DNA from 2 places in the Pseudomonas sp. O230 genome. Region 1 is predicted to be linked to the other one. Evidence: riboswitches for the same ligand, from Rfam matches in the RefSeq annotation. Region 1 holds a riboswitch; the other holds the start of a gene.
The links. Region 1 has a riboswitch for cobalamin ahead of cobW (cobalamin biosynthesis protein CobW). Riboswitches for the same ligand answer to the same signal wherever they lie in the genome.

Region 1 (5,798 bases):
ATGAACGGATAGATGTTCGGCAGCGGCCCGAGCAACGCGTCCGGCCAGCAATTCTCCGACAGCCCGACGCCTTTGCCCGGCAGCCATTCGAGGTTGCCGTGCTTGCCGACGTGGATCACGCCGTGTGCGCCGTAGGTGTTGCGCAACCAGAAGTAAAACGCCAGATAACCGTGGGGCGGCACCAGGTCCGGGTCGTGATAGACCGCGCTCGGGTCCACCTGATAACCCCGCGCCGGTTGAATGCCGACAAAGGTCAGGCCGAATCGCAGCCCGGCGATCATCATCCGCCCGCCGCGAAACATCGGATCGCCTTCGGGCGTGCCCCAGCGCTCCAGCACGGCGTGGCGGTTGGCCTCGGGCAAGGCGTCGAACATCGAGTTGTAGTCGTCCAGCGCCAGGCTTTGATGACACGGACGCTGGTCGAGGGTGTCGAGGTCGTTGCTAACGCCGCCGAGCAATTGCTGGATCAGCGCGGTGCCGCTGTCCGGGAGTTCGGCGGGCAACGGATAACCTTCCGCGCGCAACGCACGGAGGATGTTCAACGCGGCGGCAGGTGTATCGAGGCCGACGCCGTTGCCGATACGACCGTCGCGGGTCGGGTAGTTGGCGAGGATCAGGGCGATGCGTTTTTCGCGGTTCGGCACCCGCGCCAGATCGATCCAGCGCCGCGCCAGTTCGGCGACAAAATCCATGCGCTCAGGTGCAGGCCGGTAGCAAACCACATCGGATTGGCTACGCTCGCTGCGCCATGCCAGATCCTTGAAGCTGATCGGCCGGCTGATGATCCGCCCGTCCAGTTCCGGCAGCGCGATGTGCATCGCCAGATCCCGCGGCCCGAGGCCCTGCTCGCTGGCACGCCAACCGGGTTCGTTGTCCTGGGCGCAGATGGCCTGGATCACCGGGATATTGCGTCGGAACGGCCGCAAGTGCGGCGCTTCCGGGCTGGACTGGGCGAAACCGGTGGTGTTGAGAATCACCGAGGCGTCGACTTCATCCAGCCAGTCCTCGACCACCGTCAGGCAGCCGGGCTCCTTCAAACTGGCCACGGCAATCGGCAAGGGGTTCAACCCCGCCGCTTGCAAACGCTGGCAGAAAACATCAATGAACGCGGTGTTCGCCGCCTGCAAATGCGAGCGGTAAAACAGCACCGCCGCCACCGGTTGACCGGCCTGCCAGTCGGCGTGCCAATCTTTCAGTGCGGCGGGGCTTTTTTGCGGGTGGTAGATCGCGGTGCGCGGCAGGGTCTGCGGTTCGGCCCACGCATAGTCGCGATCCAGCCAGCGATTGGCCAGGCAGCGAAACAGGTCGAGGGCGTTGGCCATGCCCCCCTGGCGCAGGTAATGCCAGAGCCGGTCGCGGTCTTGCGCAACCACCGTGCTCAGGTCGCTGAGCTCCGGGTCCGGGCGATCATCGCCGGGCACCAGAATCAGTTGCACCCCGCGCTCGGACAACTCGACCAACCGCTCGACGCCGTAGCGCCAATACGCGATGCCGCCGTGCAACGAGATCAAAATCACCTTGGCATGACGCAGCACTTCGTCGACATACAAGTCGACCGAGGCGTGGTTCTGCACCTGCATCGGGTTGGCCAGACGCACGCTCGGATAATCGTCCGGCAACTGCTGCGCGGCTTCGGCGAGCAGCGCAAGGCTGGAATCGCCGCTGCACAGGATCACCAGTTCGGCGGGGGTTTGTCCAAGGTCGGCGATGTTGTCATCCGAGACGAAACCGCCGGGCTGGGTCCTGAGCAGGTGCATGGGTTAAACGCTGAGCGCGGCGCGCAGTTGCGCTTCGAGTTGCGCGGCGTCGAGTTCCTGGCCGATCAACACCAGACGCGTGGTGCGCGCTTCGTCGGCGCCCCACTGACGGTCGAAATGCTTGTCGAAACGCGTGCCCACGCCCTGAATCAACAGGCGCATCGGTTTGTTCGGGATCGCCGCGAATCCTTTGACCCGCAGGATGCCGTGCTTGACCACCAGTTGAGTCAGCGCGTCCATCAGCAAACTTTCATCGGCTTGCGGCAGTTCGATGGAAATGGAGTCGAACGCGTCGTGATCGTGGTCATCTTCGCCTTCATGATGGTGATCGTGATGGCTGTGACGGCTGTCGATGTGTTCTTCGGAGCCGGCACCGAGACCGATCAGCACGTCCAGCGGCAGGCGACCGCTGCTGGCTTCGATGACTTTGACTGCCGGTGGCAACTCTTCGGCGACTTCCAGGCGCACGCGGGCCAGGTCTTCAGGGCTGATCAGGTCGGCCTTGTTGAGAATCACCAGATCGGCGCTGGCCAGTTGGTCGGCGAACAACTCGTGCAGCGGCGATTCGTGATCCAGGTTCGGATCGAGTTTGCGCTGGGCGTCCACTTGATCCGGGAACGCGGCGAAAGTGCCAGCGGCAACGGCTGGGCTGTCGACCACGGTGATCACCGCGTCAACGGTGCAGGCACTGCGGATTTCCGGCCACTGGAAGGCTTGAACCAGCGGCTTTGGCAGGGCCAGACCCGAGGTTTCGATCAGGATGTGATCGAGGTCGCCGCGACGGGCTACCAGTTCACGCATCACCGGGAAGAATTCTTCCTGAACGGTGCAGCACAGGCAGCCGTTGGCCAGTTCGTAGACGCGGCCGTTGGCTTCTTCTTCGGTGCAACCGATCGAGCACTGCTTGAGGATTTCACCGTCGATGCCCAGCTCGCCGAACTCGTTGACGATCACCGCGATGCGGCGGCCTTGCGCGTTGTCGAGCATGTGCCGCAGCAAGGTGGTTTTGCCCGAGCCGAGGAAGCCGGTAACGATGGTGACGGGGAGTTTGGCCAGTGTTTTCATCGGATGCCCTTTGGCAAGGTGGCGGGCGTACGGGACGACGACCGCAACGACAGGCGCGCGGAAGAGTTCGCCACCGGATCACCCCGCCCGGTTGTAGTGAGAATTCGTATCGAGGCAGGTCTCCTGGCTGACGGTGTGCCTGTCGCGAGACTGGCGTTGGCTGCGCCTTCCCGCGGGCTCCAGGGCTGGAGCGTGCAGTGGCGTGGCAGCGAACATCACCGTTCACAGTTGCGGGGGCAGCCGCGGCATCGACCGCGTTCCCTTCTTAGCTCCGGCAGACGCCGGAGAACCTCGAATGCTCAAGGCTACGCATCGTCTTGGGGCGGGTCAATGTTCGCTTGAGATCTGCAGAGGCAGGAATGCCGCCTTCGCGAGCAAGCCCGCTCCCACCCGGGAGCGCATTCCAAAATGTAGGGGCAGGCTTGCTCGCGAAGGGCGCGCACCGGTCTCGAGTTGAGAACCCCTGCCAATTGACGCCCAACCCCCGCCCATGCTCTCCTACACACCTTGTTACGGGTGCCCTTCACAGGGTGAAACGGGAAACCGGTGAATCATGTGCTTTACTCAAAGCCATGTCAGTCCGGTGCTGCCCCCGCAACGGTAAGCGAGCGAAGAATCAAATCCACTGTGCCAGCAGTTTGGTATGGGAAGGTGGTTCTTGCAGGTTTCGGCTGACGCCCAAGCCCCTCGTGAGCCCGGAGACCGGCCCGCAACACAAAGTGACGATTACGTTCACTGAATAACAAACCCGCGGTGGGCGGGCGCTGTTTGAACCTCTGCGAGCCCGATTCGCAGGGGTCTTCCATGCGCTCTATTCACCCGCTGACAGACCAGAGGGAAGCGCCATGTCGATCATCAGCAGCACCGGCCCGAGCAGTACCGATAAGAGCTCCGCCAGCACCACCCCTGCCACCCTGGCTCAACGCCTGACCGCCGCCGTTTGTGCGTCGATCCTGGGCGCGTGCCTGGTGTACTTTGCCGGTTTCTCACACATCGAAGCGGTGCACAATGCCGCACACGATACCCGTCACAGCTCCGCTTTCCCGTGCCATTGAGACCTGCTGACATGATCAAGCGTATTGCGCAAACCGCAGGTTTCACCGGGCTGCTGGCCGCCCTGTTGCTGACCCTGCTGCAAAGTTTCTGGGTCGCTCCACTGATTCTGCAGGCCGAGACTTACGAAAAATCCGAGCCGGCCGCTGTTGCAGTTCATGAACACGCCGCCGGTGCCGCCGCTCACACCCACGACGCCGAAGCCTGGGAGCCGGAAGACGGCTGGCAGCGCGTGCTGTCCACCACGGGTGGCAACCTGGTGGTTGCCGTCGGTTTTGCGCTGATGCTCGCTGGCCTCTACACCTTGCGCGCACCGACCAAAACCTCCCAGGGCCTGCTCTGGGGCCTGGCCGGTTACGCAACTTTCGTCCTCGCACCAACCCTCGGTCTGCCACCGGAACTGCCAGGCACAACGGCGGCGGATCTGGCACAACGGCAAATCTGGTGGATCGGCACCGCAGCGTCCACTGCGGTTGGCATCGCGCTGATCGTATTCAGCCGTCACTGGCTGATGAAGATTCTCGGCGTGGCCATTCTGGCGGTTCCACACGTGATCGGCGCACCGCAACCGCAAGTGCACTCGATGCTTGCACCGGAAGCCCTGGAAACCCAGTTCAAAATCGCTTCGCAGCTGACCAACATGGGATTCTGGCTGGCTCTGGGCCTGATCAGCGCCTGGTTGTTCCGCCGCAAAAGCGATGGCCAATACCACGCATGACCAACACCCGCACAGCGCCGACGTTAGTGGTCGGCCTGGGCTGCCAGCGCGGCTGCCCTGTCAGCACGCTGCGGGCGTTACTCGATCAGGCGTTACAGGCGCATCACATCAAACTTCACCAGATCAAGGCCCTGGCCAGCATCGACCTGAAGCGTGATGAACCTGGCCTGATCGAACTCGCTGCACAACTCGAACTGCCGCTGACGTACTTCAGCAGTGAACAACTGGCCGGTTTTCAACCGCGACTCAGCCACCGCTCGGACATCGCCTTCGAACGCACCGGCTGCTATGGCGTAGCAGAAAGTGCCGCCCTCGCCCTTGCCGAACAACTGGCCCAGGCGCCGGCAAAACTGCTCATTTCGCGACAAAAATATGCTCAGGCCACCCTGGCATTGGCCTGCGCCGCGCAAAATCCCCGATAATCCTCGCCCTCGATCATGAGCAATCTTCATCTGAAGCCTTGCCCAACCCCTTTTTCAGACAGGAAACGACGATGACCGTCTACTTCATTGGCGCAGGTCCCGGCGACCCGGAACTGATCACCGTCAAAGGCCAACGCCTGATCCGCAGCTGCCCGGTGATCATCTACGCCGGCTCACTGGTGCCCACCGCCGTACTGGAAGGACACAACGCCGAACAGGTGGTCAACAGCGCTGAACTGCACCTGGAACAGATCATCGAACTGATCAAAAACGCCCATGCCAACGGCCAGGACGTGGCTCGGGTGCATTCCGGCGATCCGAGTCTGTATGGCGCGATCGGCGAGCAGATTCGCTACCTGCGTGAGCTCGACATTCCGTTTGAAATCATCCCCGGTGTTACCGCGACAGCGGCGTGTGCGGCACTTTTGGGGGCGGAGCTGACCTTGCCGGACGTGTCACAGAGCGTGATTCTGACTCGCTACGCCGACAAGACTGCGATGCCGGCGGGTGAGGAGCTGGGGAGTCTGGCGCAGCATGGGGCGACCATGGCCATTCATTTGGGGGTGAATCATCTGCAGAAAATCCTGATCGAATTGCTGCCGCATTACGGCGCGGATTGCCCGATTGCGGTGATTCATCGGGCGAGCTGGCCTGATCAGGATTGGGTGGTGGGGACGATTGCGGATATTGCCGGGAAGGTTGAGGCCAAGGGGTTTCGTCGGACGGCGTTGATTCTGGTGGGTCGAGTGTTGGGTAGTGATCAATTCAGCGAGTCGTCGCTGT
Region 2 (5,798 bases), on a different contig from region 1:
CGGCTCGGGGTCAGGCTCAGGCCCGTCGGATTATTCGGGTTGACCACCACCAGCACGTCGAGGCTGTCGAGGAAGAAGTCGACCTCCTGCTCCAGCACTTCACGCACGATGTAGCCGTTGCGGCGCCAGGCTTCGGCGTGCTCGGCGTAACACGGCGACAGCACGCCAACTTTGCCAACCCGACGCAAACGCGGCAGCAACTGGATCGCCATTTGCGAACCGGCCACCGGCAACACCTGCGCGGCACCGTAATAATCACAGGCGGCCTGCTCCAGACCGTCATCGGTTTCCGGCAACCGCGCCCAGGCGCGCAATGGAATGTCCGGGACCGGAAACGGCCAGGGCGCGAGGCCGCTGGACAGGTCAAGCCAATCGGCTTCGGCGATGCCGTATTCGAGCGCGGCCTTGCGCAAACGTCCACCGTGTTCAAGCATAGAATTCAGCTCCCACGCAGAGAATCAGCAGCCATAACCATACCCCGCGCTGGACCAATTGCCAGCCGCGGTCGATGGCGTCGGCGTCCGCCGGTACACCTTCGCCCAGCTGCGGACGTTGATGCAATTCACCGTGATAAATCGCCGCCCCGCCCAGCTCGACACCCAACGCACCGGCACCTGCGGCCATCACCGGACCGGCATTCGGGCTGTCCCAGGTCGGGCCTTGGGTGCGCCAGCATTTCAGGGCGAGCCGGGTTTTGCCCAGCAGCGCGTAGGTCAATGCCACCAGCCGCGCAGGAATGTAGTTGAGCACGTCGTCGATCTTCGCCGCGGCCCAGCCGAAACGTTCGAAGCGTTCGTTGCGGTAGCCCCACATCGCATCCAGCGTATTGCTCAATCGGTAGAGCACCACGCCAGGCGCACCGGCCACGGCAAACCAGAACAACGCGGCAAACACCGCGTCGCTGCCGTTCTCCAGGACCGATTCGGTGGCGGCGCGGGCGACTTCGGTTTGATCCAGTTCGCTGGTCTGGCGACTGACCAGATAGCCGACGCGTTTGCGCGCCTCGTCCAGATCATCGCTGCGTAGCGCCTTGGCGACCGGCTCGACATGCTCACCAAGACTGCGCAGGCCGAGGGCGCAATAGAGCGCGAGAATCTCGACGAGCCAGCCGACATAAGGCGCCCAGGAGAAAGCGGTGGCGAGCAAGGTCAGCGGCAACACCGCGATCACCCATGCCGTGACGCCGTGGCTACGCCAGCCGCGCCCGCCACCATTGAAACGTTGCTCGATGCGGTCGGCAAGACGGCCGAACGCCACCAGCGGATGCCAGCGTTTGGGTTCACCCAGCAGCGCATCCAGCGCAACCGCGGCGACACTCAACAACGCCACACTCATTGACTCACTCCCCAATAATTTTCGTACAACAATTCACTGAGCGGACGCGCTTGCGCCCAGCCTTCGAGTACCAGCATCGGCGCCGGATAGAATTCCTTGACCGGGCCAAGGCAAAGAACTGCCAACGGCTTGGCCCCGGCGGGCAAACCCAGCAGGTCGGCCAGGGCTTGCGGCTCGAATAGAGAAACCCAGCCCATGCCGAGCCCTTCGGCACGGGACGCCAGCCACAGGTTCTGGATCGCGCAGGACAACGAGGCCATGTCCATTTCCGGCAGGGTGCGACGGCCAAAGATGTGCCGCTCGCGATCGTCCATCAACGCGGCGACCAGCACCTCGGCGCAGTCATTGATGCCTTCAACTTTCAGCTTCATGAATTCGTCGGTGCGTTCGCCTAGGGCTTCGGCGGTGCGCATGCGTTCTTCTTCCACCAACCGCTGGATCTGGCCACGCAGGGTGCGGTCGCTGATGCGGATGAATCGCCAGGGCTGCATCAGGCCGACGCTTGGCGCCTGATGTGCGGCTTCGAGCAGGCGCCGGAGCAACTCCGGTTCGACGGTGCCGCCGCTGAAGTGGCGCATGTCGCGGCGTTCGGCGATGGCCCGATAAACAGCATCGCGCTCGGCTTCACTGAAGGCGTTGTCGGTCATGGCCTCTTCGCTGGCAAGCCAGCTCCCACAATTGATCGATGTGATCCCGCCCCCCCAGCGTCCGCACGGTCAGGCGCAAACAATGCGGCAACCGCTGATGGATTGGACGGAAAATAAAAATGCACATAAGAAGCGGTCATCCGCCCCTCCCGATAAACCGCTTCCGCCCCGCGCCCGCCATTCGGGCTGAGGCCACGGGCAATAGGCTCAAGTTCAGTGCTGGTCAGCGAATGGTGATAGGTGTGCCCGCGCAGCGAACCTTCCGGCAACTCGACCGCCTGCAACGCCAGCGCCGCCAGGCGCTTTTGCATCACCGCATCACCGCGAAGCAAACCGACCAGCTCAGCGCGCGTGCCTTCGACGTCGGTCAGCGAATCGAGCAAATACAACATGCCGCCGCACTCGGCCAGCAATGGTTTGCCCGCCGCGTGGTGAGCGCGAATGGCGTTGAGCATTTGACTGTTCCGTGACAGCGCCACATGGTGCAATTCCGGGTAGCCGCCCGGCAGATAGAGGCTGTCAGCCGCCGGCAATTGCGTGTCGCGGATCGGCGAGAAAAATGACAATTCGGCGCCCATGGCTCGCAGCAGATCCAGGCTCGCGCCGTAGGTGAAGGCGAAGGCTTCATCACGGGCCACGGCGATGCGCACACCTTTGAGCAACGGCTCGGCAGTGATCACATCCGGCGCGGCGAATTCGACCGCCGGTGGCAGCGCGACCTCGCAACTGCTGGCCAGCGCGTTGGCGGCTGCGTCGAGGCGATGATCGAGATCGTTCAACTCGCTGGCCTGAACCAGACCGAGGTGCCGACTCGGCAATTCGATCCCGGTTTCCCGGGACAAGGCGCCGTACCAGCGCAAACCTTCAGTGAGGCTGCCTTCTAGCAATTGCGCATGCCGCAAGGTGCCGACGCGGTTGGCCAGCACCCCGGCGAACGGCAAGTCCGGCTGATACTTCGCCAGCCCCAACGCAAGCGCGCCGAAGGTCTGCGCCATCGCCGTGCCGTCGATCACCCCGAGCACCGGCACACCGAAGTGCCGCGCCAGGTCAGCGCTCGACGGCGTGCCGTCGAACAGCCCCATGACGCCTTCGATCAGGATCAGATCCGCTTCACCGGCGGCTTCCCACAACAGTCGACGACTTTCCTGCTCGCCGACCATCCACATGTCCAGTTGATACACCGGTGCACCGCTGGCGCGCTCGAGAATCATCGGATCGAGAAAGTCCGGGCCGCATTTGAACACGCGGACCTTGCGCCCCTGATTGCGATGCAAACGGGCCAGCGCAGCGGTGACGGTGGTCTTGCCCTGTCCGGAGGCCGGCGCGGCAATCAAGACCGCCGGGCAATGACGTGGTTGATTCACAGCTCGACGCCTTTTTGCGCTTTGATCCCGGCCTGGAACGCATGCTTGATCACGCCCATTTCGGTGACGGTGTCAGCCAGCTCGATCATTTCCGGCTTGGCGCCGCGACCGGTGACGACCACGTGTTGCATCGGCGGACGTGCCTGCAAGTCACTGAGCACCTGATCGAGATCGAGGTAACCGTGCTTGAGGGCGATGTTCAGTTCATCGAGCACCACCAGGCCGATCGAGGGATCGCGTAGCAGTTCGCGGGACACTTCCCACGCCGCTTCGGCGGCGGCGATGTCGCGCTGGCGATCCTGGGTCTCCCAGGTAAAACCCTCGCCCATCACATGAAACCGTACCTGCTCCGGGAAACGCCGGAAGAACAACTCTTCGCCCGTGCTGTTGCGCCCCTTGATGAACTGCACCACGCCACACTGCATGCCATGGCCCAACGAGCGGGCGAGCATGCCGAACGCCGAGCTGCTTTTGCCTTTGCCGTTGCCGGTCAGCACCAGCAGCAGGCCGCATTCATTCGGGGAGTTGGCGATGCGTTCGTCGATCACGGCTTTTTTGCGCAGCATGCGCGCCAGATGGCGTTCGTCACGATCGGGGGTATCAGTCATGGGGAGCTCTCCGTTGAGGCTGGATAACGGCGGGCAGGCACAAGAATAGACGGCAAGAAGCCTGGCATCGCCCACCGTGATGCCGCTGGATGGATCAGGCCGGTCTCCGGGCTCATGAGCGGCGTTGGCCTGACTGCGCGCCTTCCCATATCGATGATCGACACAGTGGCTCAAGGCGCAGTCTTCACTCATTTACCGTTGCGGGGGCAGCGCCGGGATCGTGGTTCTTCATTCATCGAATGAACGCACTCACCGGCTTCCCTGTTTCACTCTGTCGACCGACGTCACAGAGCACCTGAAACAAGCCGCGAAGGTTAGAGGGTTGGGGGTGGAGCGTCAATTAAAGCCGGGGCGCCGCTGGGCGAATAACTGCCACTGATCAATAAAATGACGCCAATCTTGTGCCACGCTCTCAGCAGTGATATCAAAGCGCCACAACCTGACAACACAATAACAAGGGTGAGCCACATGCAAGGCATGATCATCAGCAATCCGAAGCTGGAATTCCTGCGCCCGGTGCTGGAGCGCTGGTTTGACTGTATCGACCGCTACAACGCGGTGCGCGGCGACAACGACACGCCTTACTGGTACGACGAAAAAGCCAACCTAGGCTTGCTCTCGGCCGCCGCGTGGATGGCGGAAATGGTCACGCTTCAACAGACACCCACCCGCAAACACAACGAGGAAGGCGAACGCAACGCCCGCGCCGACCTGTTCATTGCCACCAGCGAAGAACGCGCCTACCTTCAAGTCACGCAGCGTTGGCCACGGGTCAACGGCCTGAACCTGACACAGGCCCTGGCCGATATCACCAGCGACGCCAAGCGCATCAGCTACGCCAGCGACCTGAAACTCGGCTGCCTGTTCGTCGCGCCGCAAAAGGCCCAGCACGGCGCCACCCCGGAAGAACTGCAGGACATGGTCGACGACCTGCAAAAGGAACACACCTGCGCTGTCGCCTGGTATTTCCCCTACGCCTACCGCAAGTTGCGCAACGAAGCGGGCAACTATCACCCCGGTATCGCCGTGCTGTTCAAGGAAGCTCGTGGCTGAGTGGTTGAACCATCGCGGGCTTGCGCTTCTCTACTGATCAGGTCACTGCATTTATAGGGAAGATCAGCATGCGCAAGCCCCAGCTCGTTCTCATCATCGCTCTCGCCGGAGGGCTCGCCGCCTGCGGTGAAACATCCAGCCTGCAAGTCTCCGACGGCACCGGCCCGTCACCCAAACTGCCGGAACCGAACAAGACCCTGATCCCGACTGTGAACATCGCCCCGGCGATCGGCTGGCCGGACGGTGTGAAACCTGTGGCCGCTGCGGGAACGCAAGTGGCGGCCTTTGCTGAAAACCTCGATCACCCGCGTTGGCTGTACGTGCTGCCAAACGGCGATGTGCTCGTCGCCGAGACCAATGCGCCACCCAAACCCGACGATGGCAAAGGCGTTAAAGGCTGGGTCATGAAGAAAGTCATGGGCCGCGCCGGTGCGGGCGTCCCGAGTCCGAACCGCATCACGTTGCTGCGCGACAAGGACCACGATGGCATCGCCGAAACCCGCTCGGTGTTTCTGGAAAACCTCAATTCGCCCTTCGGCATGACGCTGGTTGGAAATGACCTGTATGTCGCTGACACGGACCGCTTACTGCGTTTCCACTATGAAGTCGGCGACACGGCTATCAAATCGCAGCCGATCAAAGTGGTCGATCTACCGGGGGGTACGCTGAATCACCACTGGACCAAAAACGTCATCGCCAGCAAGGACGGCAGCAAGCTCTACGTCACGGTGGGCTCCAACAGCAACGTCGCCGAAAACGGCATGGACCAGGAAGTAGGTCGCGCGGCGATC

Region 2: another riboswitch for cobalamin. It lies ahead of cobO (cob(I)yrinic acid a,c-diamide adenosyltransferase); the one in region 1 lies ahead of cobW (cobalamin biosynthesis protein CobW).

The regions. Positions count from the first base shown of each region.
Region 1 is NZ_JBJGXN010000014.1:111,611-117,408, reverse strand. Features, by position in the region: gene cobN (cobaltochelatase subunit CobN) at 1-1,757, opposite strand, end outside; gene cobW (cobalamin biosynthesis protein CobW) at 1,761-2,822, opposite strand; cobalamin riboswitch at 2,918-3,131, opposite strand; cobalamin riboswitch at 3,320-3,548, shown strand; gene ACI77H_RS27650 (CbtB domain-containing protein) at 3,668-3,877, shown strand; gene ACI77H_RS27645 (CbtA family protein) at 3,889-4,593, shown strand; gene ACI77H_RS27640 (cobalamin biosynthesis protein) at 4,590-5,015, shown strand; gene cobM (precorrin-4 C(11)-methyltransferase) at 5,087-5,798, shown strand, end outside.
Region 2 is NZ_JBJGXN010000002.1:491,508-497,305, forward strand. Features, by position in the region: gene cobD (threonine-phosphate decarboxylase CobD) at 1-434, opposite strand, end outside; gene cbiB (adenosylcobinamide-phosphate synthase CbiB) at 427-1,335, opposite strand; gene bluB (5,6-dimethylbenzimidazole synthase) at 1,332-1,982, opposite strand; gene ACI77H_RS05585 (cobyrinate a,c-diamide synthase) at 1,979-3,346, opposite strand; gene cobO (cob(I)yrinic acid a,c-diamide adenosyltransferase) at 3,343-3,954, opposite strand; cobalamin riboswitch at 4,034-4,268, opposite strand; gene ACI77H_RS05595 (hypothetical protein) at 4,423-5,007, shown strand; gene ACI77H_RS05600 (PQQ-dependent sugar dehydrogenase) at 5,076-5,798, shown strand, end outside.